DNA from 2 places in the Bradyrhizobium sp. G127 genome. Region 1 is predicted to be linked to the other one. Evidence: riboswitches for the same ligand, from Rfam matches in the RefSeq annotation. Region 1 holds a riboswitch; the other holds the start of a gene.

Region 1 (16,196 bases):
TCAATGGACGCGCGCCGTAAGCCGGATCCCAGCCTTTCGCAGCCAGCCAGTCGCGCGCCTTGTCGTCGAGCGTCAGCGTGATCTTGCGATCCTCCAGCAGCTTCATCAGCCGCTGCATCTGAATGTCGACGATCCGGCCCATCTCGGTCCTCTGCAACCGATGGAACAGAATGATCTCATCAACACGGTTGAGGAATTCCGGACGGAAGCTTGCGCGCACGATGGCCATGACCTGATCGCGCACCGCGCCGGTGTCCTCGCCCTCAGCCTGACCCACGAGATACTCGGAGCCGAGATTGGACGTCATAATGATCAGCGTGTTCCGGAAATCCACCGTGCGGCCCTGACCGTCGGTCAGGCGGCCGTCATCGAGCACCTGCAGCAGCACGTTGAACACATCCGGATGCGCTTTTTCGATCTCGTCGAACAGCACGACCTGATACGGCCGACGACGCACGGCTTCAGTGAGCGCGCCGCCCTCGTCATAGCCGACATAGCCCGGAGGCGCGCCAATCAGCCGGGCGACCGAGTGCTTCTCCATGTACTCCGACATGTCCATGCGGACCATCGCGGTCTCGTCGTCGAACAGATATTCGGCGAGCGCCTTGGTCAGCTCGGTCTTGCCGACGCCGGTGGGGCCGAGGAACATGAACGACCCGATTGGCCGGTTCGGGTCCTGCAATCCGGCGCGCGAACGCCGCACCGCAGTGGACACCGCCGTGACGGCCTCCGCCTGACCGATGACGCGCTTGGCAAGCTGCTGTTCCATCTTGAGCAGCTTATCGCGCTCGCCTTCGAGCATCTTGTCGACCGGAATGCCGGTCCAGCGCGACACCACCTGCGCGACGTGGCTTGCGGTCACCGCTTCCTCAAGCACGACGTTGCCGGCCTTCTCGCTCTCTTCGAGCGTCTTCAGCCGTTTCTCAAGCTCGGGAATGCGGCCATAGGCCAGTTCGCCGGCTTTCTGGTATTCGCCGCGCCGCTGCGCGTCGGCCAGCTCCTGCCGCGCCTGTTCCAGTTCGCTTTTGACTTTCTGGGCATCGGACAGCTTGTCGCGCTCCGACTGCCACTTCGCCGTCAGCGCGTCGCCCTTCTCCTCGAGGTCGGCAAGTTCTTTCTCCAGCCGCTGAAGCCGATCCTTCGATGCCGAGTCGGTTTCCTTCTTCAGCGCTTCCTGTTCGATCTTCAGCCGCACGATCTCGCGATCGATATTGTCGAGTTCTTCCGGCTTGGAGTCGATCTGCATCTTCAGCCGCGCCGCGGCCTCGTCGATCAGGTCGATGGCCTTGTCGGGCAGGAAGCGGTCGGTGATGTAGCGGTTCGACAGCGTCGCCGCAGCCACGATCGCGGAGTCCGTGATGCGGACACCGTGATGCAGCTCGTACTTTTCCTTCAGGCCGCGCAGGATCGACACCGCGTCCTCGACGGTGGGCTCAGAGACGAACACCGGCTGGAAGCGGCGAGCAAGGGCTGCGTCCTTTTCGACATGCTTGCGATACTCATCGAGCGTGGTCGCGCCGATGCAGTGCAGTTCGCCGCGCGCAAGCGCTGGCTTCAGCAGATTCGACGCATCCATCGCGCCGTCAGCCTTGCCGGCCCCCACCAGCGTGTGCATCTCGTCGATGAACAGGATGATCTGACCGTCGGAGCCGGTGACTTCAGTCAATACCGCCTTCAGGCGCTCCTCGAACTCGCCGCGATACTTCGCGCCGGCGATCAGCGCGCCGAGATCGAGCGACAGGACCATCTTGTCCTTGAGGCTCTCGGGCACGTCGCCGTTGACGATGCGCAGCGCGAGGCCCTCGACGATGGCGGTCTTGCCGACGCCGGGTTCGCCGATGAGCACGGGGTTGTTCTTGGTGCGGCGTGACAGCACTTGGATCGTGCGGCGGATTTCCTCGTCGCGGCCGATCACCGGATCGAGCTTGCCATCGCGCGCCGCCTGGGTCAGGTCGCGGGCATATTTCTTCAATGCATCATAAGCATTTTCCGCCGACGCGCTGTCGGCGGTGCGCCCCTTGCGCAGCGCGTTGATCGCTGCGTTGAGATTCTGCGGCGTGACACCGCCCTTGGCAAGCAACTGCCCCGCTTCGCTGTCCTTGTCGAGCGCCAGCGCCAGCAGCAGCCGCTCCACGGTGACGAAACTGTCGCCCGCCTTGTCGGCCGCCTGTTCGGCGGCATCGAAGGCGCGCGCGGTCGCGGGCGCAAGATAGACCTGCCCTGCTCCGCCGCCAGAGACCTTCGGCATCTTGCCCAGCGCATCCTCGGTGGCTTTCAGGATCGCGCGCGAATTGCCGCCGGAACGGTCGATCAGACCGCCCGCCAGACCCTCGCTGTCGTCGAGCAGCACTTTGAGGATATGCAGCGGCGTGAATTGCTGATGGCCTTCACGTACGGCCAGCGTCTGTGCCGACTGGATGAATCCCTTCACGCGGTCGGTGTATTTCTCAATATTCATTCGGTTTCCCTCAGCCTGCCGTTCCGCCCCGAAAGCACGGAAACTGGCATCTTCAATGGGTTTCCGCCGCCGACGTTGACATTCCTCAACCCGGAGCGGTGACCGGCGTTGCACCAGCCTGCGCCTGATGTGGGAACTCCGGAATGCTTACGGAAGAGGCAGCGTTTGAACAATTTAAACGTCTGGTGATCCCACCGCGAGACCCTTACAAAAACCCATGACCATTGCAGCCATCACAGAACTCTACCGCTATCCCATCAAGGGGCTCTCGCCCGAAGTCCTGACCCAGGCAGCCCTCCAGCCCGGCAAGACCGTGTTGGGCGACCGGAGCTACGCCATCGAAAACGGTCCGATCGGGTTCGACCCGGCCGCGCCGAAGTTTTTCCCGAAGATCAATTTTCTGATGCTGATGAAGAACGAGCGGCTCGCCGCGCTCCGCACGCGTTTCGACGACGCGAGCCAGGTTCTCAGCATCGACGACGGCGGCAAGACCGTCGCGGCCGGCAATCTCGCCACCGAGGAAGGCCGCGCGGCTATCGAGGCGTACTTCGCGGAAAATTTCGCGGACGAGTTGCGCGGACCACCAAAAGTCCTGTCATCGCCGGGATACAGCTTTTCCGACCTCGCGGCGCCGGTGATCTCGATCATCAACCTCGCCAGCGTGGCGTCCCTCGAAGGCATCATCGGGCGCCCGGTCAATCCGTTGCGCTTTCGCGGCAACCTGTACGTCACGGGTTGGGAGGCATGGTCCGAGCGCGGATTTCCCGGCAAGGAGCTCAAGATCGGTCACGCACGGCTGAAGGTCGTGGATGAGATCGTGCGGTGCGCGGCGACCAATGTCGATCCAGTCACGGCCGAACGGGACATGGAAATTCCGAGGACGCTGATGCGTCACTTCGGTCACGATTTCTGCGGCGTCTATGCAGAAGTGGTCACCGGAGGCAGCATCGCCCCCGGTGATCGCATCGAGATTATCGGCTAGGCGAGATCAGCTCGCCGGCATGACGTAGGCGTAAATCCGCCCGCGCGAATAGGCCGCCTCGGCAACGCGACGGCCGTGATTACCCGAGATGACGATCGGATTGCCCTTGGCGTCGATGCCGCTGACGATACCGACGTGACCGCCGCGACGGCCGCGTGACATCACCGCAATGGCCCCGACCTGCGGGCCGGAAATACGCTGACCGTAATTCGCGAATGAACGCGCCATGTCCGAGCCGGTGCCTTTGTGGCCCGAGCGTTCGAGAACCATGTTCATGAAACGCGCGCACCACAGGCTGCCGCGGCCGGTCGGATTGCCGCCGATATAACGCCGCGCCTCGGCGACAAGGTTCGATCCGCCGAAACCGCCAAAGCCCTGTGACGTTGATGCTTCAGCCGATGCGGCCGCAGCGAATCGCCCACGCCGCGCGTGGAGGCGATGCCGATGTCCATAGTGCTTGCTGGCGTGATGCTTGGTGTGATGTGCGTGCGCGTGGCGGCTTGCACCGTGATGAGGCCTCGCCGAAGCCGGTGTCGCGACTGCGACAATTGCCAGCGAGCACAATGCAACAGCAGTGAGCCCGACAGGCCGACGAAACGCATTAGTTACAATCATCCATGGTCCTCATTACACCCCCAATTCCCACCGATCCCGAACGGAGCGATATTCATGAGGCGTACAACAAGGCTGGATATGGCGAAAAAACGACCCCGGCCGTCACAACTGCCATGCATCGCATGCGGCAGACATGAACATACGATGGCGAAAATAGTGCAAGAAGCGCCCTATTCTGGCCGCTAATCTTAATCGCGCCGCGTGAGCAGGAAAACCCCCTGCTCGCCGAACATGTTCCAAAACCACCACGGTGCGTTGAGACGCAACGGACGGCCATAAAGATCGAGCGCGACCGCGCGTTCCATCTTGACGTTGATTTCGTCGCAGAGCTGCACGAAATCCTTGATGGTGCAGAAGTGAATGTTCGGGGTGTCGTACCACGTGGCCGGCAAATTGTCGGTGCGCGGCATCTGGCCCTTCACCAGAAGCTGCAACCGCATTTTCCAGTGGCCGAAATTCGGGAACGAGACAATGGCGCGCCGCCCGATCCGCAGCAGATTCTCCAGTACCACGCGCGGCTGGCGCGTCGCCTGCAACGTTTGCGACAGGATCACGTAATCGAATGCATCATCGGGATAGTTGACGAGATCGGTGTCGGCGTCGCCCTGCACCACCGCAAGACCTTTGGCGACGCAGCGGTTGACACCCTCACGCGACAGTTCGATGCCGCGGCCATCGACGCCGCGCGTTTCCAGAAGCTGCAGCAGATCGCCCTCGCCGCAGCCGACATCGAGCACCTTCGAGCCGGGCTCTACCATCTGCGCGACTAGCAGGTGGTCTCCGCGGTAGCCGTTCTCAGTCACGGGAAGAACCGCAGTCGGACGAAACGCCTGATCCTGAATAGCCATTTTAGCGGCTCGCCGAGGTCAGGCCGTGCGCGGACGCGGCCGATTCCAGGAAGGCGCGGGAAATCTCGATGAACTCGGGGACATCGAGCAGAAATGCATCGTGGCCCCTGTCGGTCTCGATCTCCGCGAACGACACGCGTGCGCTGGAGGCATTCAGCGCATGCACAACGGCACGCGACTCCGAGGTCGGGAACAGCCAGTCGCTGGTGAACGACACCACGCAAAAGCGCGTGCGCGTGCCGCGATAGGCTTCCGCCAGCACACCGTTGTGATCGGCGGCGACGTCGAAGTAATCCATCGCACGGGTGAGATAGAGATAGCTGTTGGCGTCGAAGCGTTCCACGAACGACGAACCCTGATGGCGCAGATAGCTTTCCACCTCGAAGTCGGCATCGAACGAGAACGTCGGCAATTCACGATCCTGCAAGCGCCGCCCGAACTTGCGATGGAGCGCGGCGTCGGACAGATAGGTGATATGCGCGGCCATGCGCGCGACACCGAGACCGCGGCGCGGATGCGTGCCTTCCTCGAAGTAGCGCCCGCCGCGCCAATCCGGATCGGCCATCACCGCCTGACGTCCGAGTTCATGGAATGCGATGTTCTGCGCGGAGTGCCGCGTGCTGCATGCCACCGCCAGTGTGGAGAACACGCGCTCGGGATAGGCCGCCGCCCATTGCAGCGCCTGCATGCCCCCCATCGACCCGCCGACAACGGCGAACAGTTTCTCGATGCCGAGATGATCGATCAGCATCGCCTGCGCGCGCACCATGTCCGGAATCGTGATGACGGGGAAATCCAGCCCCCACAGTTTTCCGGTCGCAGGATTTGTCGAGGCCGGACCGGTGCTGCCCATGCAGCCGCCGATCACATTCGCGCAGATAACGAAATACCGGTCGGTATCGATCGGCTTGCCGGGGCCGACCAGCGTTTCCCACCATCCACGCTTGCCGGTGACCGGATGCACGTTTGCGACATGCTGATCCCCGGTCAGCGCATGGCAGATCAGGATGGCGTTGGAGCGATCATCGTTGAGCTGACCGTAGGCCTGATAGGCGATCTGGAATGGCGCAAGATCGACGCCGCAATCCAGCCGCAGCGGCTTGTCGGCGCCGAACGGCGCCACCAGCGAGGACGGGTGGTCGGCCTCATGCGCGCGCTCGCCACCGGATACTGCGCCACTCTTCAACGGTTTGACGTTAACCATCGTGTTACTGGCCTCCTCAGAAGGTCTCCCGGACCAACATCGGAAATCAGGCCACAAAAAACCCGGCCTGAAACGAGGTTCGGCCGGGATCACTTATGTCCCCGGCCTGTTTAGCGAGTTGTTTAACGTGGCTGCAAGCCGGCCGGCTCAAATGACCACGGAATGACTTAAGCTATTAATCCCAGAGGGCCTTTTCGTCAAGACGCATCCCGGACCGCGCGCCGTCCCGGCTGTCGCCCCGAGCCCAACCCCTCAATGTTTTCTTTGCTTTCAGCCACCGTGTTACCTAATCAAGCCCTGCCAGCCGGGCAGCATCCACCATTCCTGCGCGGCGTGGCGGGATCCGCCGAGCTGTCCGCCCTGAAGGTTTTTAGAGATGACCAAGTCGCCACCATCGTTGCAGGATCTTCGCCGCGAAATCGATTCCATCGATGAGCAGGTGCATGGCCTGTTGATGCAGCGCGGCGATATTATCGACCGCCTGATCTCGGTGAAGAAGACGCAGGAAGTCGGCTCCGCATTCCGGCCCGCGCGCGAGGCCGACATGATGCGCCGGCTGGTGCAGCGCCATCGCGGCATTCTGCCGCTCGATACGGTCGAGAGCATCTGGCGCGTCATCATCGCGACGTTCACCTATGTCCAGGCGCCGTTCTCGGTCCACGCCGATCTGTCGTCCGGCGAATCCGCGATGCGGGATTCCGCGCGGTTTCATTTCGGCTTCACCGTTCCGTTCATCGCGCATTTCAATGCCGAGGCTGCTGTCGAAGCGGTGGCAAAATCCAAGGGCGACCTCGCACTGATAGCCGCAGCCGGCAGCCGCTCGCCGTGGTGGCTCGCGCTGGAGTCGGCCAATGCGCCGAAGATCATCGCGCGGCTGCCGTTCGTCGAGCGCGCCGATCATCCGGCGGCGCTGCCGGTGTTCGTCGTGTCCCGGGTGGCAGAAGACGCCATGGTCACCGAAGTCGAGATGTGGAGTATCCGCGTCTCCGGCTGGAACGCTGGCGTCGCGCGTGCATTGTCGCCGTTCTCGGAAATCATCGCCGTGCCCGACACGACCTCGGACGGCGCGGCGCTGCTGATCTCGGTTCCCGGATCGGAAGGACGCGACAAAATCACCGCCTCGCTGGTCGCGGCGGGGGCTTCCGTGCGCTCATCGGCTCTCGTCGGGAGCCATGCAACGCGTTATACGGTGCCGCAATCCAAGGCTTGAGCCTTTTTCTTTCTGGAGTTCAGTCGATGTCACGTCCCGTGCCGAAGCCAGGCATTCTCGATATTGCGCCCTATACGCCGGGCAAGAGCGGCGCGGGATTGAGCGGACGCGTGTTCAAGCTCTCGGCGAACGAGACCCCGCTCGGACCGTCGCCGAAGGCCATCGAAGCCTACAAGGCCGCCGCCGGTCATCTGGAGGATTATCCAGAAGGCACCTCGCGCGCGCTGCGCGAAACCATCGGGCGCACCTTCGGGCTCGATCCCGACCGCATCATCTGCGGCGCGGGCTCGGACGAACTGCTGAACTACCTTGCAAACACCTATCTAGGTCCCGGCGACGAGGCGATCCACACCACGCACGGTTTTCTCGTTTATCCGATCGCGACCCTGTCGAACGGCGCCACCAATGTGATCGCGCCGGAGAAAAACTATACCGCCGACGTGGACGCGATCCTCGGTGCAGTGACGCCGCGCACCAAGATGGTGTGGCTCGCGAATCCGAACAATCCGACCGGCACCTATGTGCCGTTCGACGAGGTCAAGCGGCTGCGCGCCGGCCTGCCGCCGCACGTGCTGCTGGTGATCGACGCAGCCTATTCGGAATACGTTACGCGCAACGACTACGAAGCCGGTTTCGAGATGGTCGCCACCACCGACAACACGGTGATGACGCGCACATTCTCAAAGATCCACGGGCTCGCGTCGCTACGCGTCGGCTGGATGTACGGTCCGGAGAACATCATCGATGCCGTCAACCGCATTCGCGGGCCGTTCAACGTGTCGACGCCGGCGTCGGACGCGGCCATCGCGTCTCTGGAAGACAGCACGCATCAGGACAAGTCCCGCGCCCATAATGAGACGTGGCGCACATGGCTCACCGAGGAAGTCGGCAAGCTCGGCCTTGAGGTGACGCCGAGTGCGGCGAACTTTATCCTGATCCATTTCCCGCTGGAAAGGGGCAAGACCGCGGATGAGGCCGATGCGTTCCTCACCAAGCGCGGCCTGATCCTGCGCGCGCTGAAAAACTACAAACTGCCCCATGCATTGCGCATGACCGTCGGCACCGAGGAGGCCAATCGCCTGGTAGTCGCCGCGCTCGCCGACTTCATGGGGCGGAAGTGAGTACCGAAGCGCTGTTCAAGCGGCTTGCTCTGATCGGCTTCGGTCTGATCGGCGGCTCGATTGCGCGTGCGGCACGAGCGCAGGGGCTTGCGGGCGAGATCGTAGCCACCGCGCGCTCGCCGGCGACCCGCGCACGTGTACAGGAACTCGGGATCGTCGATCGCGTGGTGGACACAAACATCGAGGCAGTGAAAGACGCCGACCTCGTTATCTTGTGCATCCCGGTCGGCGCCTGCGGGCCGGTCGCGGAGGAAATTGCGCCGCATCTCAAGCCGGGCGCGATTGTTTCCGATGTCGGCTCGGTCAAGGGCCTGGTGCTGCGCGAGATGGCGCAGTATTTGCCGAAGACCGTCCATTTCATTCCGGCACATCCGGTTGCGGGCACCGAACATTCCGGTCCCGATTCAGGCTTCGCCGAACTGTTCATCAACCGCTGGTGCATTCTCACGCCGCCGCCAGAGGCAGACCCCGCCGCCGTCGAAAAACTCGCGACATTCTGGCGAGCACTCGGCGCCAATGTGGAAACCATGGGCGCGGATCATCATGATCTGGTTCTCGCGGTGACGAGCCACCTGCCGCATCTGATCGCCTACACCATCGTCGGCACCGCCGACGAGCTGGAAGACGTGACACAAGCGGAAGTGCTGAAGTTCTCGGCCGGCGGCTTCCGTGATTTCACCCGTATCGCAGCCTCCGATCCCACCATGTGGCGCGACGTATTTCTCGCCAACAAAGACGCGGTGCTAGAGATGCTCGGCGCGTTTCAGGAAGACCTGTCGAAGCTCACCCGCGCGATCCGGCGCGGCGACGGCGAGGCACTGTTCGACCACTTCACGCGTACCCGCGCGATCCGGCGGGGCATCGTCAATCTCGGTCAGGAAACCGCCGATCCCGACTTCGGCCGCAAGCACGCGAACCTGCCGAAGCCTGACGGGAAGTCATAGCAGGCTAGAAACTCAGAATGTCATGCGCGGGCTTGAGCCGCGTATCAAAAAACTTTCTTGAAAAGACGGATTGCCGGGTCGAGCCCGGCAATGACGATCAAAAAATCTGGCACTCGACTCAAAACAGCGGCGGCGTCTGCGCGAACCTGAGCGGGCCGATAGAGACCACGCCCTCGGTAAACTTCAGGGGAAACGCACGCGCCGGCTTGCCTTCGAGCGTGGAGGCCTGACCGAGCAGATTGATGCCTGCGACCACGCCGGCATTGGCATTCTTGCGCGCGACATTGCCGAGACCCGGAATCATGCGGTCGAGTGCGCCGATCACCTTGTTGACGTCCTGTGCGCTGACGCCCGGTGCGATGCGATCGACCGTCGACTGCGGCACGCCATCCATCAGCAGCTTGTCGATGCCAAGCTGCGACACAATTCGCTCAAGCCCCGCGACCGTCATCGTCAGTTCGCCGTCGAGATAACCGCCCGGCGTGAGACCGAGCGAACCCGCCGCGACCGCGATGGTGTCGCCCTGCTGAACGCGGGATTGCGTGAAGTCGAGGCGCCCGCCCGCTGCCTGGATTTCGCGGAAGCGTTCCGGCCAGGGTTTCGGGGCGAAATCCTTCAGCCCGCGCAACAGCGCGCGGATGTCGGCATCGAACGGCTCGACCAGAACAGGGTGCAGCCCTTGCAGGCTTCCGGTGCTGATCTGCAATGCCGTCTCCACCACGGGATTGTTCGACAGCGAGCCTTCTAGCAACCGCGTATGCAGTTCAAGATGCTTTGCGCGCAACAGCGGCGTCTGTACCGCACCGCTGATGCGATCCAGCGCCGGATCATCAAACACCACCGAGACGCGCTGCGGTGTCGGCAGGCCGGAGGCGCTGGCGCGGGACGTGGTCCAATTGGCGACGAAAGACGGGGTTTCGCCGCGGCTCGCAACCGTCGCAGGGCCAGTGAATTCGGCGATGATCTTCGTCGGATCGTAAACCTGGGCGACCACCAGAATATCCTTGAGCCGCGCGGTGAGCTGCACCTGCTCGGCGGTTTGCGAGGTCAGCGTCACCACCGGATTCTGGCAGTTCACCTCCATGCGGAACGGAAAGCCCGCGACGGAACGGCTGGTACACTCATAGGCGCGGCCTGATTTCGCTTCACGGGTGCGCCACTCGTCGAATTTTTCATCCACATGGGACGCGGCGTAGAACCAGAATCCGCTCCACGCCGCGGCAGCGACAAGGACGAGCCCGGGCATCACGAAAACCGGCCAGAGGCGGCGGCGGGGAACGATGGAAGATGTCTGCATGGCGGGAGCTAGATCACCTGAATCGGGCAATTGAAAGATGCCATGTTGGTGCAAATCGCGTTGATGTCCATAAGGTTGCACACGCGATAACAGGCTGGTAGGCGTGGTCTCCCGCACAGGCGCACATCATGGCCGCGAAAATCCTTGCCGAATCGGACTTCCCCGAAGGCGATCTATGGGTCTTCGGTTACGGATCGCTGATCTGGAAACCGGGTTTCACCTTTATCGAGCAGAAGCCTGCGCGGCTGATCGGCGAACATCGTTCGCTCTGCATCTACTCGATGGTTCATCGCGGCACATATGAAAAGCCGGGACTGGTGCTGGGGCTGGATCGCGGCGGCGCCTGTCAGGGCGTCGCGTTCCGGGTGGCGGCCGTCCGGCGGCAGGAAACGGTGGCCTACCTGCGCGAGCGCGAACAGGTCACCGGCGTTTATCGCGAGGTGATGCGTTCGGTCTGGCTGAAGGGCGATGCGCGGGTCAGCGCGCTGGCCTATGTCGCCGACCGCAGCCACGACCAGTATGCTGGTCGCCTGACGATCGAGGAACAGTTGCGGCTCGTGCGTCAGGGCCACGGCGCTTACGGGCCGAATGATGAATATGTCATCGCCACGGTGACCGCGCTGGAAGCCCAGGGCATTCGCGATGCCCCCCTGCACCGGCTCGCGGCACTGTTACACGGCGAAGCCGCATTGCATCGGCACGCCGATCCAGACACCGAAAGTCAGGCTTGAGCGACGACCGGCGCGGAAAATCCGATCAGCCTCACCTGCTCCTCGCGTCCGGCTTTCACCAGACGATTGGTCGCATCCTCGATGGCCGTCTGCATGCGCGTGTTGAACTCGTGACGCTTGAGACCCGGCGGGATCGGATCGAGAAATTCGATCACCAGCGTGCCGGGGTAACGAAGGAAGGTCCGACGCGGCCAGAACAATCCGGAATTGAGCGCGACGGGAATGCACGGCACACCGGCTTCGCCATAGATCAGGCTGACACCGCTCTTGTAGTCGGGCGGCGCGCCGACCGCCCTGCGCGTGCCTTCCGGGAAAATCAGCAGCTGGCGGCCGCGTTTGATCTCCGCGCTCGCACGTTTGGTGAGATTGATCAGTGATCTGCCGCCGGCCTTGCGATCAACGCCGATCATGCCCGCCTTCAGCAGATACCAGCCGAAGAAAGGAAGCCAGGTCAGTTCGCGCTTGAGGATGTAAAGCGGCTCGTCAAAGAACTGCAGCAACGCGAAGGTTTCCCACGCGGACTGATGCTTCGAGGCGGCGATCAGTGGCCCCTTCGGAATTTTTTCCAGCCCACGATATTCGACCCGGGTGTTGCAGATAATCCGCATCCACCAGATGCTGGTCTTGCCCCAGTTCGTCGCGATCCACACGATGCCCCAGCGCGGCATAACATAGGTCGGAAGTCCGAGCAGCACCCAGAACACGAGGTTCAGATAGAAAACGATATTGTAGAGCAGCGAACGCAGAAATACCGAAACCATCGATCGACCCGCCAGTGTCCCGAATCCAACGTTCGCCTCATTTTGCAGCCCCTCCAAAGCGAACGTCGGATTCGAAAGGACATTAGCCAATTATAGCTGTTGGTGGCTCTTTGATTCTGACATTCACAAAGAGCGCCGCTGATGTGGGATGCGAATGTCAAAATCGGACCACTAGTTATTAGTTGACGGATGCGGTCGCCGGCTTTGAAGGCGGTGGCGGCGGCAAACCGGTTTCCGATAGACCGCCCTGCCCCACGCCGCCGAAAGCGACCCGCGTCTGCGCAAAAAGATACTTGGCGTATTCCGATAACAGGAGCCGAAGCGCCGCGCCACTCGTCCACCATGGCTCCTCGCGCCATTTGTCCCCCACCACGGCGAACGGAACCAGTTCGATCTCCGGCATCGCATGGGATAATTCAACAATCGCGCGCGGCATATGATAGTTTGACGTCACCACGATCAGGGAGCGAAAACCGCGCTCGACGACCCAGCGGCGTGTTTCGGTGGCGTTGCTGCGGGTGTTGACGGCGGAGCGGTCCAGATCGACGCAGCAGGCGAGCAGCCTCTGACTGTCCGGCAGCGAGCGCTGGATGTCGGTGTAGCCGTTGGTGGGATGCACGCCGGAAATCAGCAGCCGGTGGCCATAGCCCGCCGAGAGCAGGTCCAGCGCATCCGAGACCCGCGAGGATCCGCCGGTCAGAACCACGATGCCGTCGGCATTGCGCGCCGGCTTGGCTTCGGTCGGCGGCACTTTCGAGAGAAAATCGACGAAGCCCAGGCCGGCAAAGAGAACGATGGCAAAACCCACAAGCATGGCGATGCGCCGGCGCAGGCGCCAATGCGTCGGTGGTCCATCGCGATGTCGTAATGTCTCGGGCAATCTCAACTCGCTTAGGCGCGACCTACAAGTCTCGCGGCTCTGTTCACTCTATCTCAAAATCCGGCACGGCTATGGCCTCAAAACTCCGTCAACACCATGTTCTGACACGTTTTCTTCACGAGACCAGGTCGCCACAGGCGCTTTAATCGATCTCTTCAAGGGTCGCAAACAACGTCCGCCGCGAGGCCCATGCCGTCACGGCAGCAATCATGAGAGTCTGCGCTCCCAAGACAAGATAGCCGGACGCAGGCAACGCGAATGTTCCCAGCAAGGCGGCGAACTGATCGCCCACCGGCGTGCCTGAGAACCAGCTTGCGATGGATTCGGAAAAGCCAAATGTCAGCATCGCGGCCAGCCCGCCGATCAGTCCGCCTTCGAGGCCGAGCCGCAGAAAATGGCGGAGAAAGCGGTTGGCAATATAGCGATCCTGCGCGCCGACGAAATGCAACACCTCGACGATCGGCCGGTTGGCCGCCATCGCGCCTCGCGTGGCAAAGGACACCGAAATGATGGTCGCCGCGATCACGAGAATAAGAATGCCGGTACCGGCGAGCACGATCGCCCCCGTCATCGACCGCATGCGCTCGATCCAGGCACGATGATCGTCGATGGTGGCCGCAGGCGCGGCCTGGGTCACGGCGCGGCGCAGCGCCACCAGATCGGGCAAAGAACCCGGCGCGACACGCACCACGACGACGCGCGGCACCGGCAGATCGTTCAGCGACAGGCCGGTGCCGAGCCAGGGCTCCAGCAACTTGGCCGACTCGTCCTTGGTGAAGGGCCGCACCTCCAGAATGCCCGGCTGCGCCCGCACGGTATCTACCACGGCGCGCACGTCGCGCTCGATGTCGCGCCCCGGCGAGGGCCGCAACTGGATGGTCAGTTCGCTGGAAACATCGGATTGCCATTCAACCGCGGACGAACGCACCAGCAGCACCGCGCCCGTCGTCATCGACGCCAGAAACGTCATGATGGCCACGACCGCGATCAGCGCGCGGCCTGCAATCGATCCGCGCGGAACGATCGGCGACAGGTTGCGCGCGTTCGCCGCGACTTCCGACGTGCTGTCGCCGAGATCCATCATGAGTTTGCGGTCTTCAATCATAGATATGCAGCCGCGATTCATGCAGCACCATGCGCCGCGCTTCGTACTGGTCCATCAGCGCGATATCGTGGGTTGCTATAATCACTGCGGTACCGGACTTGTTCAATTGAATGAAAAGGCTGAGCAGCCGCCGAGCCAGCGACGGATCGACGTTGCCGGTCGGCTCGTCGGCCAGCAGCAGTTGCGGCCGCGCGATGACCGCGCGCGCAATCGCGGCGCGCTGCTTTTCACCACCCGACAGGATCGGCGGCAACGCGTCCATCCGCTTGCCCAGACCGACCCAGTTGAGAAGATCGATGACCTCCTTGCGATAGCTGGATTCGCTTCGGCCCATGACGCGGAACGGCAGCGCGACATTTTCATACGTCGTCATGTGATCGAGCAGCCGGAAGTCCTGCAGCACGATGCCGATCCGCGAGCGAAGATCGGCGCGCGCGTCCTTGTCGAGCAGCGAAACGTCCTGCCCGAACAGATTGACCAGTCCCCGCGTCGGGCGCAGCGACAGGAACAGCATCCTCAGAAGTGAGGTCTTGCCGGCGCCGGACGGCCCGGTGAGAAACTGGAACGAACGGGCGGGAATCTGGAAGGTCAGGTCGCGCAAAATTTCCGGGCCGAGCCCGTACCGCAAACCGACATTTTCGAACCGGACCAAGCTCAGCTCCGTTCGACAGGACCGATGAAGACGCCGCCCCGAATACCGCGGCCGGCGGACAACATTTGGAAAGATAGCCGCAAAACGCTTGTGCGGCCGTTATGGTTTCCGATTCGTTAACGGACGCCGGATAGCTTCCAGACGCGTTCACCCTGGCGATTCGTCCATGCACATTGTCTGCCCTCATTGTACGACATCCTATGCAGTTGATCGGACCAATTTTCCCGAGACCGGACGCCGGGTCCGTTGCGCCCGATGTCAGGAAGTCTGGCTGGCGATGCCGGAGGAACTGGTGTCGGCAGCTGCCTCCCGGCAGGAAATGGAACAATCCGGTCAGGACAATGGCTTCGGACGCACAAGCGAGCCGACGAGCGATTGGCAGGATGATCTTGCCCCGCACGTGGAAAGCCCGTCCATTTCCGCCGACTGGCCGGAATCCGAGATTTCCCAGCCCGTGGCCCAGGCCGATCCATACTGGTCTTCACTGGCTCGGCAGGATGGCGCGGAAGAAAGCCCTCCCGCCAAGGCGTCCCGGCTGAAAGGCCTGAACCAGTCCCTTGGCAAATATCTCCCCGGGTTTCCCCGCAAGTCCTTTGGCAGATCCGCAACTCCTTTGCTGAAGCCCGCCAACTGGGCCAGGGCCCTTCCCGGCGCGTTGACGCTGCCTACAGCCTGCGTCGCGCTCGGCGCCATCGTCTTCGCCCTGATCGCCTGGCGCGCGGATGTCGTGCGCGCCATGCCGCAGACCGCCGATTTCTTCAAAATGGCTGGTATGGGCGTGAACCTGCGCGGCCTCGTCTTCGAGGATCTCAGGATCAGCACGGAAACCGTGAACAACAAGCCGGTGCTGCTGATCGAAGGCGCGCTCGTCGACGTTGCGCGCAAGGCGGTGGAGATACCCCGGCTGCGATTCATCGTGCGCGACGCCAAGGGCAAGGACATCTACGCCTGGAATGCCGTGCTGGAGCAGCCGGTGCTCAATCCCGGCGAAAAAGCCTGGTTCAAGACGCGGCTCGCCTCGCCGCCGCCGGAAGGCCGCGAAATTGCCGTCAGATTCTTCCACAAACTGGACCTTTCGTCCGGAGGAACCTGAATGCCGCGCGTTTTGATCGCAGACGACGAAGAGTCGATGCGCCTCCTGGTGGCGCGCGCCATCGCTATGGACGGTCACGACATCGTCACCGCAGAAGACGGCGCAGAGGCGCTGGAGATTCTGACGCGGGAGGAAGGTGCGTTTGATCTTCTTCTTACCGATATCAAAATGCCGGTGATGGACGGTATCGCGCTGGCGCTGGCGGTGGCCCGCGACTTCCCGCGGCTGACGGTTCTCATGATGACCGGCTTTGCCGATCAGCGCGAGCGGGCGTCGGGATTGGACGCAATCGTCT
Region 2 (16,196 bases), 280 kb from region 1:
AGTCAGCTTGCCGACATCGGAACCGCCCTCTTTTTCCGTCATGAACTGCCCGCCCTGTGTGAGCTTCGCCATGTCGGTCTGCGTCAGGCCATCCAGATATTTTGCCTTCAATGTCTCGTCGCCGAAACGCGACAACAGCCGTGCTGCGCCATCGGTGACGTTGATCGGACAACCAAGCCCGAACTCCGCCTGATTAAACAGAAACGTGAAGGCATGCTTGGCTACCGCCGGATAGGTATCGGCCCAGCCGAGAATGCCCTTGCGATGCGACATCGCGTGGATTCCGAATTCACCATAGGCCGCGCGTTCAAGCTCGCGATACGCGGGATGATATTCGATCCATTGCCGGTCGTTGCCGAAACGATCCCGCTGATGCAGTACCGGCCCGTGCCTGTCGGCAAGACGCGCGCAATCATCGAGATGACCGCCGGCCAGCGCACCGAGCCGATCGAGATGCGGCTCGATATGTTGAAACAGCGCAGCGGGAAGATGGACGCGCAGCAGGTCGGCGAGGATTGGATCGGCGCGATAGAAATTCATGCCCGACGTATCGGGTGCGATCAGGCCGAACTCAGATGTCAGCGCGGAAGCAGGCGCGCCCAGAGGCTTCGCTGCAGCGGTCATGGCGTTCTCCCGAACGGTCCTTGTTTTCAGGAATGATCCGGCATTTGGTGCGCAACGGCAAGCGGCCCCGAGGACTCCGATGGCATGGGAGACCAGTGCCGCGTGAAGATATAATCCGCAGAGCGAAATGAACTCTAAAACCTGGCGCGAAAGTGCTCAGGTACGAAAGTGCTTCGACAGCTTGAGGCCCTGGCCCTGATAGTTCGATGCAATCTTCTGACCATACAGCGCGGCGGGACGCGACAGCATCTTTTCATAAACCAGACGTCCGACAATCTGGCCGTGTTCGAGAATGAACGGCACTTCACGCGAGCGCACTTCCAGCACTGCGCGCGAGCCCTGCCCGCCCGCGCCGGCATAGCCAAAGCCGGGATCGAAGAAGCCCGCATAGTGAACGCGGAATTCGCCCACCAGCGGATCGAACGGCACCATCTCCGCTGCGAAGTCCGGCGGCACCTGCACCGCTTCTTTTGAGGCCAGAATATAGAACTCGCCGGGATCGAGGATCAGGCTGCGGTCCGGTCGCGCCCGGATCGGCTCCCAGAACTCGCCGACCGTATATCCGGAACGGCGATCGACATCGACCACGCCGGTATGACGCTTGGCACGATAGCCGACAAATCCGTCGGAGCCTTCGCCGCTGAGATCAACGCTGAGCGCCACGCCACCGGCGAGATCGGCCTCGTCGCTGTCCACCAGCCGCTCGGCCGCATGCAACGCTTGCAGTTCATCGGCATTGAGCAGCGGATGTCCGGTGCGGAAACGGATCTGCGACAGCCTCGATCCTTCACGCAGCAGCACAGGAAATGTCTTGGGACTGATCTCGGCATAGAGCGGGCCGTGATAGCCAGGCGCGATCATATCGAAGCGGCGTGTGCCGTCGGCGATTACGCGGGTAAACACGTCGAGCCGCCCGGTGGAGCTTTTCGGATTTGCCGCAGCCTGAATCGAAGGCGGCAGCGCGAGACTTTCCAGCAGCGGCACGATGTAAACGCAGTTGGTTTCCAGAACTGCGCCATCGGACAGATCGATCTCGTGCAGCTTCAGTTCGTCGATACGCTGCGCCACCGTGATGTCCGGTCCCGGCAGGAAACTGGCGCGCACCCGGAATGCCACCTCGCCAAGACGCAGATCGAGGCTGGCCGGCTGGATCTGGCTCTCGACGAAAGGATATTCCGGAAGGATCAGGCCGGCGTCGGCCATCGCCGCGATCATGCGGTCGGGCAAAATTCCAGTCGCGCCGGGGGGCAGAGTGAAAGGCACGTGGGTGTCCTCGGTCGCCGGCTAATCCAGCAAAATGTGCATTTTACCGGTTATCCGATGGGGCGCTTGACGGAAAGACCATGCGGGATTAAGCCTACCACTTATCCCGTGGTCATTTGAGCCGGCCGGCTTGCAGCCACGTTAAATAACTCGCTAAACAGGCCGGGGACAGTGTGATCCCGGCTTGTGGAAATATTTTCCAGGCCGGTTTTTTGTGACCATCGCGAGGTGGTCACGATGGAGTGCACATGTCCGAGATCAAAACACCTGCGGCCAAGCCGCCATCTTCCACCCGCAACTATCGCCCCGAAACCCGCCTCGTGCATTCCGGCACGCTGCGCTCGCAATATGGCGAAACCTCCGAAGCACTGTTCCTGACGCAGGGGTTTGTCTACGACACCGCCGAGCAATGCGAAGCCCGCTTTACCGGCGCCGATCCCGGCTTTCTCTATTCACGATTTTCCAATCCGACGGTCGCGATGTTCGAACAGCGGATGGTCGAACTCGAAGGCGCGGAAGCTGCCCGCGCCACGGCCACCGGCATGGCCGCTGTCACCACCGCGATCCTCGCGCCGCTTAAATTCGGTGATCACGTTGTCGCGGCCAAGGCGCTGTTCGGCTCGTGCCGTTATGTCGTGGAAGATCTGCTGCCGCGCTACGGAATTGAATCCACGCTGGTTGATGGCCATGACCTCGACCAGTGGCAGAAGGCGATGCGGCCAAACACCAAGTCGTGCTTCCTCGAAAGCCCGACCAATCCGACCCTCGACGTGGTCGACATCGCAGCCGTGGCCGAGATCGCCCATCGCGGCGGCGCGCGCCTGATCGTGGACAACGTGTTCGCGACGCCGATCTGGCAGAGCCCGCTCGCGCTCGGCGCGGATGTCGTGGTCTATTCGGCGACCAAGCACATCGACGGTCAGGGCCGCTGTCTCGGCGGCATCATCCTCTCGTCGGAAGCCTTCATTCAGGAACACATCCATACGTTCCTGCGCCAGACCGGACCCGCGATGTCGCCGTTCAACGCCTGGGTGCTGCTGAAAGGACTTGAGACACTGAGCATTCGGGTCAAGGCGCAGACCGAAACCGCCGGCGCGATCGCCGATGTTCTCGCGAAGCACCCCAAGATATCGCGGCTGATCTATCCGGGCCGCGCCGATCATCCGCAGGCCGCCATCGTGAAGAAACAGATGCGCGCCGGATCGACGCTGATCGGTTTTGAGATCAAGGGCGGCAAGGCCGCGGCCTTCCGCACGCTGAATGCGTTGAAGCTTGCGCGGATTTCCAACAACCTCGGCGATTCCAAGAGCATCGTCACGCACCCGGCGACCACGACGCATCAGCGCCTGACGCCGGAGGCGCGCGCCGAACTCGGCATCAGTGAAGGCTTCATCCGCTTCTCGGCAGGGCTCGAGCATCAGGACGATCTGATCGAGGATCTGACGGCGGCGCTTGAGAAGGCGTGAGGTTTTCTTGCCTCACCCTGAGGAGCCGGAGCGAAGCGAAGGCCTCGAAGAGCGACGGCGTCTCGCCTTCCACTCCGTCATCTTTCGAGGCTCGCAAGAGATCGCGTCTCAGGATGACGATATCGCCGCTCACATCGGCCGGTAGGTCATGACGTTGCCCGGCACGTCGACGCCTGCCTTTACCTGACCGACCGACTTGATGATGGTGTCGCCGAGCAACTGGGCGAAACAGGCATAGCCCCAGTCGTTCATATGCAGGCCGTCACCGATCACAAACTTCTCGAATGGCATTTTCTCGTCCTCATGCCATTGCCGCATGACTTCGAAGCGAGGGAACAGCGCCACGTTCTTGAGCTTCGCGACCTCACCGATCAGCTTCACCATCTTGCTGGCGTTTTCGGTCTTCGAGGCGACGGCGGGCACATACTGCGGATCGATCAGCACAACGTCGATGCCGCGGGCCTGAAGGCGCGCGATGCCGTCCTCCACCAGCGCAGCCGTCGCTGCGACATCGCTGACGCTTCCCTTGACCACCGTGTTGGTGCCGAGCTGCCAGATCACGAGATCAGGATCGGCGGCGAGCACGGCGGCGTCGAACCGCTTCATCATCTCGGGTGCATCCTGCCCGCCCATGCCGCGATTGATGATGCTGATGTCGGCGGTCGGAAACTTGCGGCGCAACTGGTCCGCGAGGCGGTTCGGATAGGTATAGGCCGGCGACGACGTGCCGTAGCCGACCGTGGTCGACGATCCAAACGCGACGATAGTGACCGGCTCGCCCGCCGCGATCCGCCGCGCGACGCGCGGCAGCGAACCTGGAACATCCTTGATCCCCTTGGCGGGCAGGCACGGCACGCGGGTGAGAATGTCTCCCGCCGCACTGGCCGCGCTCTTGGCGGCTTCAATGGCTTTGGTGGCAAGCCCCTTTTGCGCAGGCACGTCGGATTTTGCCGCTGCAGCGGGGGGCACGGCCTGTGCGACGGCGGGGCGCGCGGACGGCCATCCGCACAGTGTTGCCGCGGCCATGACGGCAACCGCAAAACGACAATCAAAACGCATCAACGTTGAATCCTGAACTCCGCTGGATTGAGACGCGACGCCTCGACGATCAGCGCCGAAAGTGAGCGGCCGATACAATCGTGAACGCGCTTTGCCATTCCATATCCATGCGCCGAACCGAACAGGTCGAAATCGCCGACATCGTTCCAGTGCCGCATGATCGAGAAACGGTCGAACATCGGAATCTGGTGATCCTGAGCGACGACGCGGATCGTGTCATTGTAGGGCGAGACGGCAAGCATCGTCTCCATACGTGGGTTGTATTGAAGATTCATCAAGAGCACATCGGCGCCGGACTTTTGCAATGCACCCACGCCACCGTCGAGCGCGCTGCGAAAATCGTCAGGATCGACGGACTTGATGGCGTCAACGGTGCCGGTCTGCCAGATGACCAGATCCGGCTTCCGGTCAGCCGGCAGTTTCTCGACCAGGTCACCAAAGTTCGCCGCCGCTTCGACGGCGGTTTTCTTGCTCCGCAGATCGGTCCTTACACTGACCGCCACGCCGGGGAATGTCTCCCGCAGCGCCGTCTCAAGCCGTGCCGGATAGGAAGTGCTTGCGCCGTCGGGACCGGCAAGCGCGGAAGAGCCGCTGCCGATGACGAGAATATCCAGTTTCTTCTTTGTCTTGACCGCCTCGGCCACCTTGGGAAGCGCGTTCTCCGTCGCCAGAAGATAAGCCGGCACAGCGCAGCCGGGACCGTCCTCCGCACGCGCGAAAGAGCCGATCAACACACCCGCGACTATCCCTGCAACCAGCAACACTCTCATGACCCGCCTCCGGCGAGGTCGGCATCGGCGTCGGCGCTTTTCGCGCGCTTGTCACCCTTGCCGACTTCGGTCTTGTACCATGAAAATACCCATGCAGCGGCGGACATAATAACGATGCCCGCGACGCTGACGAAGAAATGCATCCATGCGCCGCCGGATACTTCCGCCAGAACGAAATGCCCTGCGAACGCCAGGAAGACGCCGAGACAGAATATCTCGAGCGAGTGCTGGCCGCACCGGATCACCGGACGCAGCCAGGGCGATTTCAGACCCGGCCAGTCCTTCGGAAGAACACGAACGGTGATCGCCGCCAGCGCCAGAAAATGCGCGAAGCGAAGCACATCGAGATCGGTCTTGTTGATCGGATACATCCAGCTTTCCAGCCAGCGTGGCATGAACACATTGAGCTGCGGCACATGCCAGGTCAGCGTGACAGCGAACGCAAACACCAGATAGGCAATGCAAAGCCATAGCGTAATGGGCGAAGCGAGAATGCGGGTCATGCGCTTCGCGCCGCCGAGCGCGCACCATGCTCCAAACACGAACAGCAACTGCCAGGCGAATGGATTGAAAGCCCAGAACCCGTTTGGATAGGCCGGCAGGTACCAGTCGAATTCCCATGTCAGCGCGTAGAGCAGGACTGACAGCCCCAGCGCGATATCGGCCTTGCGCTGCATCAGCCAGATGATCCCCGGCAGAAAGATCATCAGCACGATGTAGAGCGGCAGCACGTCCATGTTGACGGGCCGGAATTTCAAGAGCAGCGCCTGCACGATCGTGACATCGGGCTGCTTGAGAAAATCAAGGATGCCCATTTCCTCGGCATAGAGCGGATTGTCGAACCGCGTCGCGATATAGGAAATTTCCGCCAGATAGATCGTGAACAGGAAAACGTGCGCCACATAGATCTGCCAGACACGCTTGAAGATGCGCGCGCTCGCAACCACGAAACCGCGATCCAGCATCGCGCGGCCATAGACAAACGCGGCCGTGTAGCCGGAGATGAAAATGAAAATCTCGGTCGCGTCGCTGAAACCGTAGTTGCGGATAGTGAACCAGGTCAGGATGTTCGGCGGCAGATGATCGACGAAGATCAGCCAGAGTGCCATGCCGCGAAACAAATCAAGACGCAATTCACGCTCGCCCGCGGCAACGGGAAGCGCGACCGCCTTGGCGGCCGCCGCGGCCGCGGTCACCTGATCGGTCATTTCAGTCGTTACCAACGTCATTTCATTCCCGGCCAGTTCGAAACTGGCGAATATACCCACTCGTTTTAGGGAAGATCGCGGCGACCGGCAAATGAACGGCATTCCAGGAGACAGCCGCGCCGGATAACCGATAAAACGGTATGGAACGATGGTCGTTCCGGTGCGTATGCCGCGTCGTAGATGACCTGGACGGGCCACTCGAAACCCCGATAACAGTGCCTAGCTGACGGAAAGGTCTGTTATCATCCGACTCGAACTGGACGGACCCCATGTATCGCGCCGTAACTCGCCAGATAGAAGTCATCGTCGAACCGAATTTCCTCCCGGAGCGTTCCTCTCCGGAAGACGGTCGGTTTTTCTGGGCCTACACGATTGCTATCGTCAATGCCGGAACCGAAACCGTCCAGCTTAAAACCAGGCACTGGATCATCACCGATGGAACCGGCCGGAGCCAGGAGGTACACGGCGAAGGCGTAGTCGGAGAACAGCCCGTGCTGGAGCCCGGCGAGCGGTTTGAATACACCAGCGGCGTGCCGCTTCAGACACCATCCGGATTCATGTCGGGCAGCTATCAGATGGAGACGGAGGACGGCGAGCCGTTCGACATCGACATCCCCGCCTTCTCGCTCGACAGTCCCGACTCCAAGCGAACGCTGAATTAATTATCAGACGCTCCTTGTTCGGTCGCCGGAACGACGCCCGCTTCATCCGGCGTGAACTCATAAACCGAGCTACAGAACTCGCAGGTCACGACCACCTTGCCGTTCTCGACCATCTCGGCGCGATCTTTCGGATCGAAACTTGCGAGCATCCCCGCCACCGCGTCGCGCGAACACGAACACCGCGCATGCATCACCTGCGTCGAAAACACCCGCACGCCTCGCTCGTGAAACAGCCGGAACAGCAGCCTCTCGCCGGACAGATCCGGATCGATCAATTCGACATCCTCGATGGTGCCGAACAGCGCGCGGCTTTCGGCCCAGGCGTCGTCGTCCGGAATCTCGTGCACAACAGCGCCTTCCGGCGCATCGCCGGGATGCAGATCGGGCTGACGCGCGCGCTCCGGCGCCTTGGGCAAAAACTGCATCAGCATGCCGCCGCCGCGCCACCGATGCTTGGGACCACCGCCGCCGCCGCGAAATTCCTCGCCAACCGCCAGCCGCACCCGCGTCGGGATTTGCTCGGAGCGCAGGAAGTATTCATGCGCGGCGTCTTCCAGATTGCCCCCCTCCAGCGCGACGAGGCCCTGATAGCGGCTCATGTCGGCGCCCTGATCGATGGTCATGGCGAGATGCCCGAGACCGAGCAATGCCGCGGAGTCCTGCCCCGCCTCAAGCCGGCTTGCATCGAAACGCGCGTAGGCGCGCAACCGGTCCGGCGCGTGGAAATCGACCACGATCAGCGACACCGGCCCGTCGGTCTGGGTTTGCAGGATGAAGCGGCCATCGAATTTCAGCGTCGAGCCGAGCAACGTCGTCAGCACAATGGCTTCGCCGAGCAGCTTGCCGACGGGGGCGGGATAATCGTGCTTGGTCAGAATCTCGTCGAGCGCGGGGCCCATCTTCGTCAGTCGGCCGCGCACGTCGAGCGCACTGACCTCGAAGGGCAGCACGGCATCGTCCACCGGCGTTGCGGACGGGGCGCGAATTTGGCTTTCAAGCGTCATGTCAGAGCATCTCGGATCGAAAGGACGTGAATTGAACGGCGAAATGCTCAAACCGCTTCCGGCCTGATTGTCATCCGCAGGGCAATGGTGGGTCTATGGCAGCGCCAGCCCAATATAGGCCGTTTGATCCGGCAGAAAAGGACCGGGTCGGGAACCGGATGACTCTGGAAGCTACCCGATCGCGTTCAGGCACCAGGCCAGAATGCCCTTTTGTGCATGCAGGCGATTTTCTGCTTCATCGAACACCACCGACTGCGGACCGTCGATCACCTCGTCGGTGACCTCCTCCCCGCGATGCGCCGGCAGGCAATGCATGAAGATGGCATCGGGGTTGGCCAGCGACATCAGCTTGCCGTTGACCTGATAGGGCTTCAGCAGGTTGTGGCGATGTTCGCCGTCCTTGTCGCCCATCGACACCCAGGTATCGGTGACAACGCAGTCTGCACCGCGCACCGCCTCGTCCGGCTTGGTGCCGAGCACGATCGGCGCCCCCGTGGCCTTGATCCAGTCCTTCAACAGCTTGTTGGGGGCCAGTTCCGGCGGCGTCGCGACGCGCAGATTGAACCCGAACCGCTCCGCCGCGTGCGCCCACGACGCCAGCACGTTGTTGTCGTCGCCGGTCCACGCCACCGTACGTCCCTTGATCGGGCCGCGATGCTCTTCGAAGGTCATGACATCCGCCATCACCTGGCAGGGATGCGAGCGGCGGGTGAGACCGTTGATGACCGGCACCGTGGCATGCGCGGCAAGTTCGGCCAGCGCCTCGTGATTGAGAATCCGGATCATGATGGCGTCGACAAAGCGCGACAGCACACGCGCGGTGTCGGCGATGGTCTCGCCACGTCCGAGCTGCATTTCCGCGCCGGTCAGCATAATGGCTTCGCCGCCGAGCTGGCGCATGCCGACATCGAACGACACGCGGGTGCGGGTCGAAGGCTTGTCGAAGATCATCGCCAGCGTCTTGCCGTCGAGCGGCTTGTCGGAGATATCGCCGGCCTTGCGCTTCTTCTTCATCGCCACGCTGGCATCGAGAATGGCGCGCAGCTCCTTGGTCGGAACATCGAACAGATCGAGAAAATGACGCGGAGACTTGCTCATCTTGCCGCCTCCCGCCGCGCAGGAATACGCGTCATCTTTGCGCAAACGCGCTCCAGCCGCGACACGGCATCCTCGATCTCGACTTCGGTCACGATCAGCGGCGGCAACAGCCGCACCACGTTCTCGCCCGCGCCGACGGTAAGCAGCTTTTCGTTGCGAAGCGCGGCGACAAGATCGCCGGCTGGCACCACCGCTTTCAGGCCGATCAGCAGACCGTCGCCCCGGACTTCTTCAACGACATCGGGATAGCGATCGACGATGGAGGCGAGCTTTTGTTTCAGCACCAGCGAGGCGCGCTGCACGTGCTCGAAGAATTTCGGTGCCAGCATCACATCAAGTGTGGCATTGCCCGCAGCGGCGGCAAGCAGATTGCCGCCGAAGGTCGAGCCATGAGTACCCGGCGTCATGCCGGCTGCGGCCGCGACGGTCGCAAGACACGCGCCCATCGGAAACCCGCCGCCCAGCGCTTTCGCCAGCGCCATGATGTCCGGCTCGACGCCGGTCTTTTCATAGGCGAACAGCGTGCCGGTGCGGCCCATGCCGGTCTGCACTTCATCGAACACCAGCACGAGCTTGTTGTCGTCGCACAACTGCCGCAGCGCGCGGAAGAACGCGGGCTCTGCCGCGCGCACGCCGCCTTCGCCCTGCCACGGCTCGATGATGATACCCGCCGTCTCCGGACCGATCGCCTTCTTCACGGCTTCGAGATCGCCGAGCGGCACCTGGTCGAAGCCTTCGACCCGCGGTCCGAAACCTTCGAGATATTTCTGCTGTCCGCCCGCGGCGAGCGTCGCCAGCGTGCGGCCGTGAAACGCGCCCTCAAATGTGATGAGCCGATAGCGTTCCGGTCTGCCGTTCACCGCCTGAAACTTGCGCGCCATCTTGATGGCGGCTTCCATGGCCTCCGCGCCGGAATTGCAGAAGAACGCCACGTCGGCAAAGCTCGCATCGCACAGCCGCGTCGCCAGCCGCTCGCCTTCCGGAATCGTGAACAGATTGGAGACATGCCACAGCTTGCCGGCCTGCTCCTGAATCGCCGCAACCAGATGCGGATGCGCATGGCCGAGCGCGTTCACCGCCACGCCGCTGGTGAAATCGAGATAGCGGTCGCCGTTGGTTGCGATCAGCCACGGGCCTTCGCCGCGCTCGAAAGCAACGTCGGCGCGGGCGAAAACCGGCAACATGTGAGAGTCGAGATGCGGCTTGGCAGTATGACTCATGGCGACCCGATCGATGGTAGGGGACCAACAGCCTTGCGAGCGCATACGCGCGTGTTGCTCAGTTGCCTGCCCCGGAAACGAAACGTGCCGCCCGAAAAGGCGGCACGCGGTGGTCATTCTATTGTGGGGTCCTGCGGTGTCAATCCACGCGGGCCATCGTTCGGATCGTTCCTCGGCGCGAATATCCCTGCCGCAACGGCATAATCCGGCCTTTTCAGAGCCATTCCGGCGGTCAGGCGGCCTGTCCGGAACAGAAAGACCGGCATTTTGACGCCGCACAATGATCGAATTTATTTGCTTTCTGATCAGAACATGTGGACGGCAAATGCCGACTCTTGCGCGTGAGTCACGCCATATTGTAGCATCCTTGGCGTTGGGTACGACATCTCGTGCGGCAGTTCTGATCCTCGATTGTCTTCTGTGCGGCGTAAACGCCCGGTCGCTTTTTATGCAACCGGCGAGGGCTAAGGGATTCTGCCGGCAGGGATTTTGAGAAGTTTGCAAGCGCGACGCCGGACCGGAAATGGCCGGTGCGAGATCAAAAGGAAGATTGCGATGACGGTAATGAGCTGGACCGACGATCGCGTTGAACAGTTGAAGAAGCTCTGGGAAGCCGGACTGTCGGCAAGCCAGATCGCCGCCGAACTCGGAAATATCACCCGGAACGCCGTGATCGGAAAGGTTCACCGGCTCGGCCTGTCGGGCCGCGCCAAGAGCCCATCCTCGGCGGCCCCGCGGCAGCGCAAGGTGCGCCCCGCGCAGCACATGATGCGGATCAACCGTCCGGTGTCGCGCGGCAACACCGCGCTCGCCCATGCCTTTGAAGTCGAAGCCGAACCAGATCCGATCGCCTTCGACAACGTGGTGCCGATGAGCCAGCGGCTGAGCCTGCTGGAACTGAACGAGAGCACCTGCCACTGGCCGGTCGGCGATCCCGGCAGTGCGGATTTCTTCTTCTGTGGCGGCAAGGCCCTCAACGCGCTTCCCTATTGCGCCCATCACTCGCGCATCGCTTACCAGCCGGCGAGCGATCGCCGCCGCGCCGCGCGGCCCAACACCAAATAGGCCAAACGCCAACGCCCAAATGACGGAAAAGCCCCATCGAAACGATGAGGCTTTTTTGTTGCGAACTTCGGCGCAAAAGGCGGTTTGGTGACCGTGCGGCCAAACTGCGGCCGCCGCTCTTTCCGCTTTATTCCTTCGCCGGGACCTTCTCACCGGCGGAGGGCTTTTCGGCCGCCTTCGCCGCCGGGAAGCACGCCGTGAATGTCGCGCCGTGACCGGGCATGCTTTCGATGAGAAGGCGGCCGCGATGGCGATTGAGGATGTGCTTGACCAGCGACAGGCCGAGACCCGTGCCGCCCTGCGCGCGGCTGTCGCCGACATCGACGCGATAGAACCGTTCGGTGAGGCGCGGCAAATGCTCCGGCGCGATGCCGGGACCAAAGTCGCGCACCGCGAGACGAACCTCGCCCCCGGCGTCGCCCGGCGCCGGCTCGCTCAGCGTCACCACCACGCGCCCGCCGGAAGCGCCGTACTTGAGTCCGTTCTCGATCAGGTTCTCCAGCAGCCGCAACAACTCTTCACTGTCGCCCGCGACATTGACTGCACCGTCCGGCAGTTCGACCTCGATGGCGACCTGACGCTCGCTTGCCAGCGGCTCCAGCCCGTCGACCACCTGACGCACCAGCGGCACCACGTCGACCATTTTTTCCGGACGAACATGGGCGCTGAGTTCGACCCGCGACAGCGACAACAGATCGTCGATCAGCCGCGCCATGCGAGTGGCCTGCGCATGCATGATGCCGAGAAAACGCTCGCGCGCCTTCGGATCGTCGCGCGCGGGGCCTTGCAGCGTGTCGATGAAGCCCGACAGCGCCGCCAGCGGCGTGCGCAGTTCATGGCTGGCATTGGCAACGAAATCCGCGCGCATTTCCTCGACCCGCCGCAGCGGCGTCTGATCATGGAACGTCATCAGGATGCAGTATTCACTGCCGCCGAACGCGGTCGGCAGCGACAGCGGCGTGACGATCAACTCCATCCAGCGGTCGATGGGAACATGGTCCACGTAACTCGCGCGCTGCGGCTCGCGGGTGGCGATGGCCTCGCGCAATGCCGCGATGATCTCGGGAGAGCGTAGCGCGAACAGCGCCAGTTCGTTCTTGCGCAGCGCCGGAGCCAGTTGCGAAGCGGCGACATTGAAATGCAGCACGCGCCCGGCGCGATCCAGCAGCACGGCTGCATCCGGCATGCCGCCGACCAGCGCCTGCACCACCGGCGTTTCCGCAGGACGCGCGCCGACCATGTCATCAGTTGCCGGAACGGACTGATGCAGATTCCACGGCACCAGCGCAGCACCGGCAATCGCGAGAAAGATCATCCCGGCCTGCGGCAAAGTCAGGCCGCCGAACATCATCGACGCCGCAAGACCCAGCGCCGTCGCGATCAGGATGATCGCCGATCGCCGCAGCCTGTCGGACCACGGCGCAAAACCTGAATTCGGAGACGTCATCGTCATGCGTCGTACCTGTTTCGCGCGCTTACCGCTTTCCGAAGTTCGCAGTCTGTTTCAGCACCACCGTTCACGAGATTCGGAAAGGGATACGCACCGATACAAAGCTGCACTAGGCGACCGGAGAGCGCGATCCCTGAGCGGATCCCTGCGTGCCGTTGGGCTTCGCCACATCGTCGAGCCGCTGCAAGGCCGCTGCGACCCGTTTCGCCCGGAGGCCGACAATAAGCTCGCGAAGCGAGAGCAAGATGACAGAAATAAAGAACGGGACGAGATAATAAAGCACCCGGAACAGCAGCATGCCCGCCAGCAGTTCCTCGCGGTCGAACTGAAACAAGCCCACCAGCATCGCGGCATCGAACACACCGAGACCGCCGGGCGAATGGCTGGCGAAGCCGAGCAGCGTCGCCGACACGAAGATCACCGCCACGACAACGAACCCGACATGAGGCTCATCGGGCACCAGAATGTACATCGCCAGCGCGCAGAAACCGAGATCGACGATGCCGATGACGATCTGCAGCAGCGTCAGCGGGCCGCCGGGAAGCGTGACGGTCCAGCTTCCGCGACCCACTTCGCGCGGCTTGGCCCAGACCCACATGACATAGGCCACAAGGCCGATGAGGATGCAGATCGCTGCAAGACGGTTGAGCCAGATCGGCAGCTTGTCGATGGAAGCAGCCGCCTCGGGATGATAGGCGACGCCGAGGCCGAGCACGGCGGCGTTGCCGAGCCAGAACGTCAGGCCGGCGAGAAAGCAGACCTTGGCGACATCCACCGCCGTCAGATTCCAGGCGGAGTAAATCCGGTAACGCACCACGCCGCCGGTAAAGACGCTGGCGCCGACGTTGTGTCCGATCGAATAGCTGGTGAAACCGGCGAAGGCGGCGATGCGGTACGGTACCTGGCCGCGGCCGATGGCGCGCAGCGCGAACAGGTCATAGAACGTCAGGGTGAAATAACCGGCGGCGACGCAAAGACCGGCAAGGAGGATGGTGCGGAACTCGGTTTCGCGCAACGCCTCGTAGAGGTCGTCAGTGTCGAGACCTTTCAGCATCTCATAGAGGATGAAGCAAGCGATGGCGATGATCGCGATGCTGATCAAAACACCTAGCTTGTGCAGGATTTGCTTCTCGCGCATGTACGCGATGGTCCCGCGTAGTGTCTCCAGCATCCAGACCTCAAAATTCGATCAACCACATCGTCCCCGGCGTTTGCTGTCCTAGCAGACCGCCGTGGCGACCGCGAGACCGGCTTGGCCGATTTGAGCCCCTTTATAAGGCGGAAGTCACGTTAAGAATTAAGTCCACCGCACCGCACACGCGTCATATCGATGTCACGCCGCAGCGACCTGCTCGCGCTGAAAGAATAACAGGTCCAGTTCGGTGGATGGCTGGCCGAGGCCAGTCAAAAGCACGTGCGCCTGACCGCGATGATGGGTTTGGTGATTGAACCAGTGCGCCAGCGCAGGGGCCAATTGCTGTACGAATTGCTCGGGGCTGGATACGCGCCGGTAGGAAATAGTGCCCGCAATACGCGTATCGTCGAGCCCATCGACATAAGCCACGATCCGGCCGTCCTCCGCGACACGCGCGGCGCGCAGCGCATCGAGCGTCTCGAACAGGATCGCGTCGAGCCGGGCCGGCGCCTCGCCTTCGCCCGTAAAGCGCTGCATCCAGATGCGATCGGTGACCAGCAGATGATTCAGCGTGCCATGGACCGACTTGAAGAAAGCGCCGCGGTCGGCCTTGTACTGGGTTTCATCGAGACCCGCCGCGGCATCATAAAGTCGGGCGTTTGCCCAAGAGTTATAGCGGGCCATCATCCTGAAATGCGAGGTCAGACCGCCTGCCATTACGCCTTGCTCGCCGACGCATGCCGCGAGACCACCAGATAGCGGAGCCATGACCCTACCGCACAGCCGGCAACATAGACCGCAAACATCACAAGACCGAGATCGAGCCAATAGCCCACGCGGCCAGGGGCAAGATGAAACACGGAGGCGAGGATCAGCGCCGCCACGAAGACCGCCACCTTTTGCATTGTGATGGCCGTCCAGCCCTGCCCGCGCTGAACCACGGCGATCCATCCCATGGCCAGGCCGATCAATCCCGCGCCCAGCAGCCAGCCCCAGTTGAATGTCGCGAGGTAGATCATGGAGTCCCGTCCTTATGATCCGATGCCGTCACCCTGAGGTGCCGGAGCGAAGCGAAGAGCGACGGCGCAACCACGCGCCATCCTTCGAGGCTCGCAAGAGCTCGCATCTCAGGATGACGCATCCGCCGACCGCATATCATGCTCATTTCACCACGAAATCGATACGCCGGTTCCTGGCCTTGCCCTCGTCGGTGTCATTGGCGGCGATAGGCTGCTCGCTGCCGTAACCCACCGCCTGCAGGCGTTCGATCGGCAGTCCGGCCTTGACCAGATAGTCCGCCACCGCCTGCGCGCGCTTCTCCGACAGCGTCTTGTTGGAATTGCTGTCGCCGTCGCTGTCGGTATGACCGGCGACCTCGATATTGGCATTCGGGCAGCGCAGCGCGGTTTCGATCAGCCGGTCGAGCAGGCCCATGGAATCCTGATCGATGGTTGCCTTGCCGGATTCGAACCTGATCCGCGCCTTGCCCAGCAGTTCGTAAAACAACTGCTGGCAGACGGTGGGATCGACACTGCTGGCGACCGGCTTCACCGAGACCTCGGCCTTGTTGGTCCAGCCCTGCGGCAACCGGCCGCCGAGACTGTCGCGAATCTGGTCCGCTGCGACAGCATAAAGTGCGTCGCCCGACAGTTTGACCTCGCGGTCCGAGATCACCAGCGAACCGGTCGAGACCCGCGACAGCGCGCCGAGCGCGGCCACGGCGGCATTGGTAAATCCCTGCGGCGCGCCAACGCTGGCCTTGAGATTGTCCACCAGCTTTTCGGAGAAGAACTTGCGGCCGACCGCCGCGACGATGGCCGCATGGACCGCGTTGTCCGGCACATATCCCGCGAGCGTCACGGTGTTCGCCACCGGATCCTTGGTGGCCTGGAAGATGTAGGGCGGCGCCTTGATGGCATTTTCCTTCACCGAATAACCTTCGGGCAAATTCCGCAGCGCCGCCAAAATCGCTTCGCGGCTGCCGATTTCCCGCGCCATGCCAGACAGGCTGACGCCGGTGTCGCTAAGCGTGATCTTGCCGTCCTTGAGCTTGCCGATCTGATCCACCAGCAGCAGCGCCGCGGTATCGAAGCGCGGCGGCGCGCCTCGCGCCATGCCCATACGATCCGACACTTCGGTGCCGCCGGCCACCGCGCGCGCGGCTTCCGCCAG

What was found. Region 1 has a riboswitch for S-adenosylmethionine ahead of metX (homoserine O-acetyltransferase MetX). Riboswitches for the same ligand answer to the same signal wherever they lie in the genome.
Region 2: another riboswitch for S-adenosylmethionine. It lies ahead of LVY71_RS20245 (O-succinylhomoserine sulfhydrylase); the one in region 1 lies ahead of metX (homoserine O-acetyltransferase MetX).

What each region holds. Positions count from the first base shown of each region.
Region 1 covers NZ_JAKFGN010000003.1:406,746-422,941, reverse strand. The annotation lists gene clpB (ATP-dependent chaperone ClpB) at 1-2,458, opposite strand, end outside; gene LVY71_RS21620 (MOSC domain-containing protein) at 2,676-3,440, shown strand; gene LVY71_RS21615 (TIGR02594 family protein) at 3,447-4,055, opposite strand; gene metW (methionine biosynthesis protein MetW) at 4,244-4,903, opposite strand; gene metX (homoserine O-acetyltransferase MetX) at 4,905-6,107, opposite strand; SAM riboswitch at 6,197-6,276, opposite strand; gene LVY71_RS21600 (chorismate mutase) at 6,484-7,317, shown strand; gene hisC (histidinol-phosphate transaminase) at 7,344-8,438, shown strand; gene LVY71_RS21590 (prephenate/arogenate dehydrogenase family protein) at 8,435-9,382, shown strand; gene LVY71_RS21585 (DUF2125 domain-containing protein) at 9,501-10,628, opposite strand; gene LVY71_RS21580 (gamma-glutamylcyclotransferase) at 10,808-11,410, shown strand; gene LVY71_RS21575 (lysophospholipid acyltransferase family protein) at 11,401-12,171, opposite strand; gene LVY71_RS21570 (YdcF family protein) at 12,350-12,985, opposite strand; gene LVY71_RS21565 (cell division protein FtsX) at 13,194-14,156, opposite strand; gene ftsE (cell division ATP-binding protein FtsE) at 14,149-14,808, opposite strand; gene LVY71_RS21555 (zinc-ribbon domain-containing protein) at 14,975-15,901, shown strand; gene LVY71_RS21550 (response regulator) at 15,902-16,196, shown strand, end outside.
Region 2 covers NZ_JAKFGN010000003.1:125,820-142,015, reverse strand. The annotation lists gene LVY71_RS20255 (acyl-CoA dehydrogenase family protein) at 1-624, opposite strand, end outside; gene LVY71_RS20250 (2'-deoxycytidine 5'-triphosphate deaminase) at 781-1,887, opposite strand; SAM riboswitch at 1,986-2,065, shown strand; gene LVY71_RS20245 (O-succinylhomoserine sulfhydrylase) at 2,136-3,353, shown strand; gene LVY71_RS20240 (SGNH/GDSL hydrolase family protein) at 3,483-4,379, opposite strand; gene LVY71_RS20235 (SGNH/GDSL hydrolase family protein) at 4,412-5,182, opposite strand; gene LVY71_RS20230 (OpgC domain-containing protein) at 5,179-6,411, opposite strand; gene apaG (Co2+/Mg2+ efflux facilitator ApaG/CorD) at 6,660-7,052, shown strand; gene LVY71_RS20220 (Hsp33 family molecular chaperone) at 7,049-8,056, opposite strand; gene argF (ornithine carbamoyltransferase) at 8,228-9,154, opposite strand; gene LVY71_RS20210 (aspartate aminotransferase family protein) at 9,151-10,374, opposite strand; gene LVY71_RS20205 (GcrA family cell cycle regulator) at 10,930-11,439, shown strand; gene LVY71_RS20200 (ATP-binding protein) at 11,567-12,892, opposite strand; gene LVY71_RS20195 (lysylphosphatidylglycerol synthase domain-containing protein) at 12,999-14,060, opposite strand; gene LVY71_RS20190 (DinB family protein) at 14,223-14,729, opposite strand; gene LVY71_RS20185 (hypothetical protein) at 14,741-15,043, opposite strand; gene LVY71_RS20180 (OmpA family protein) at 15,186-16,196, opposite strand, start outside.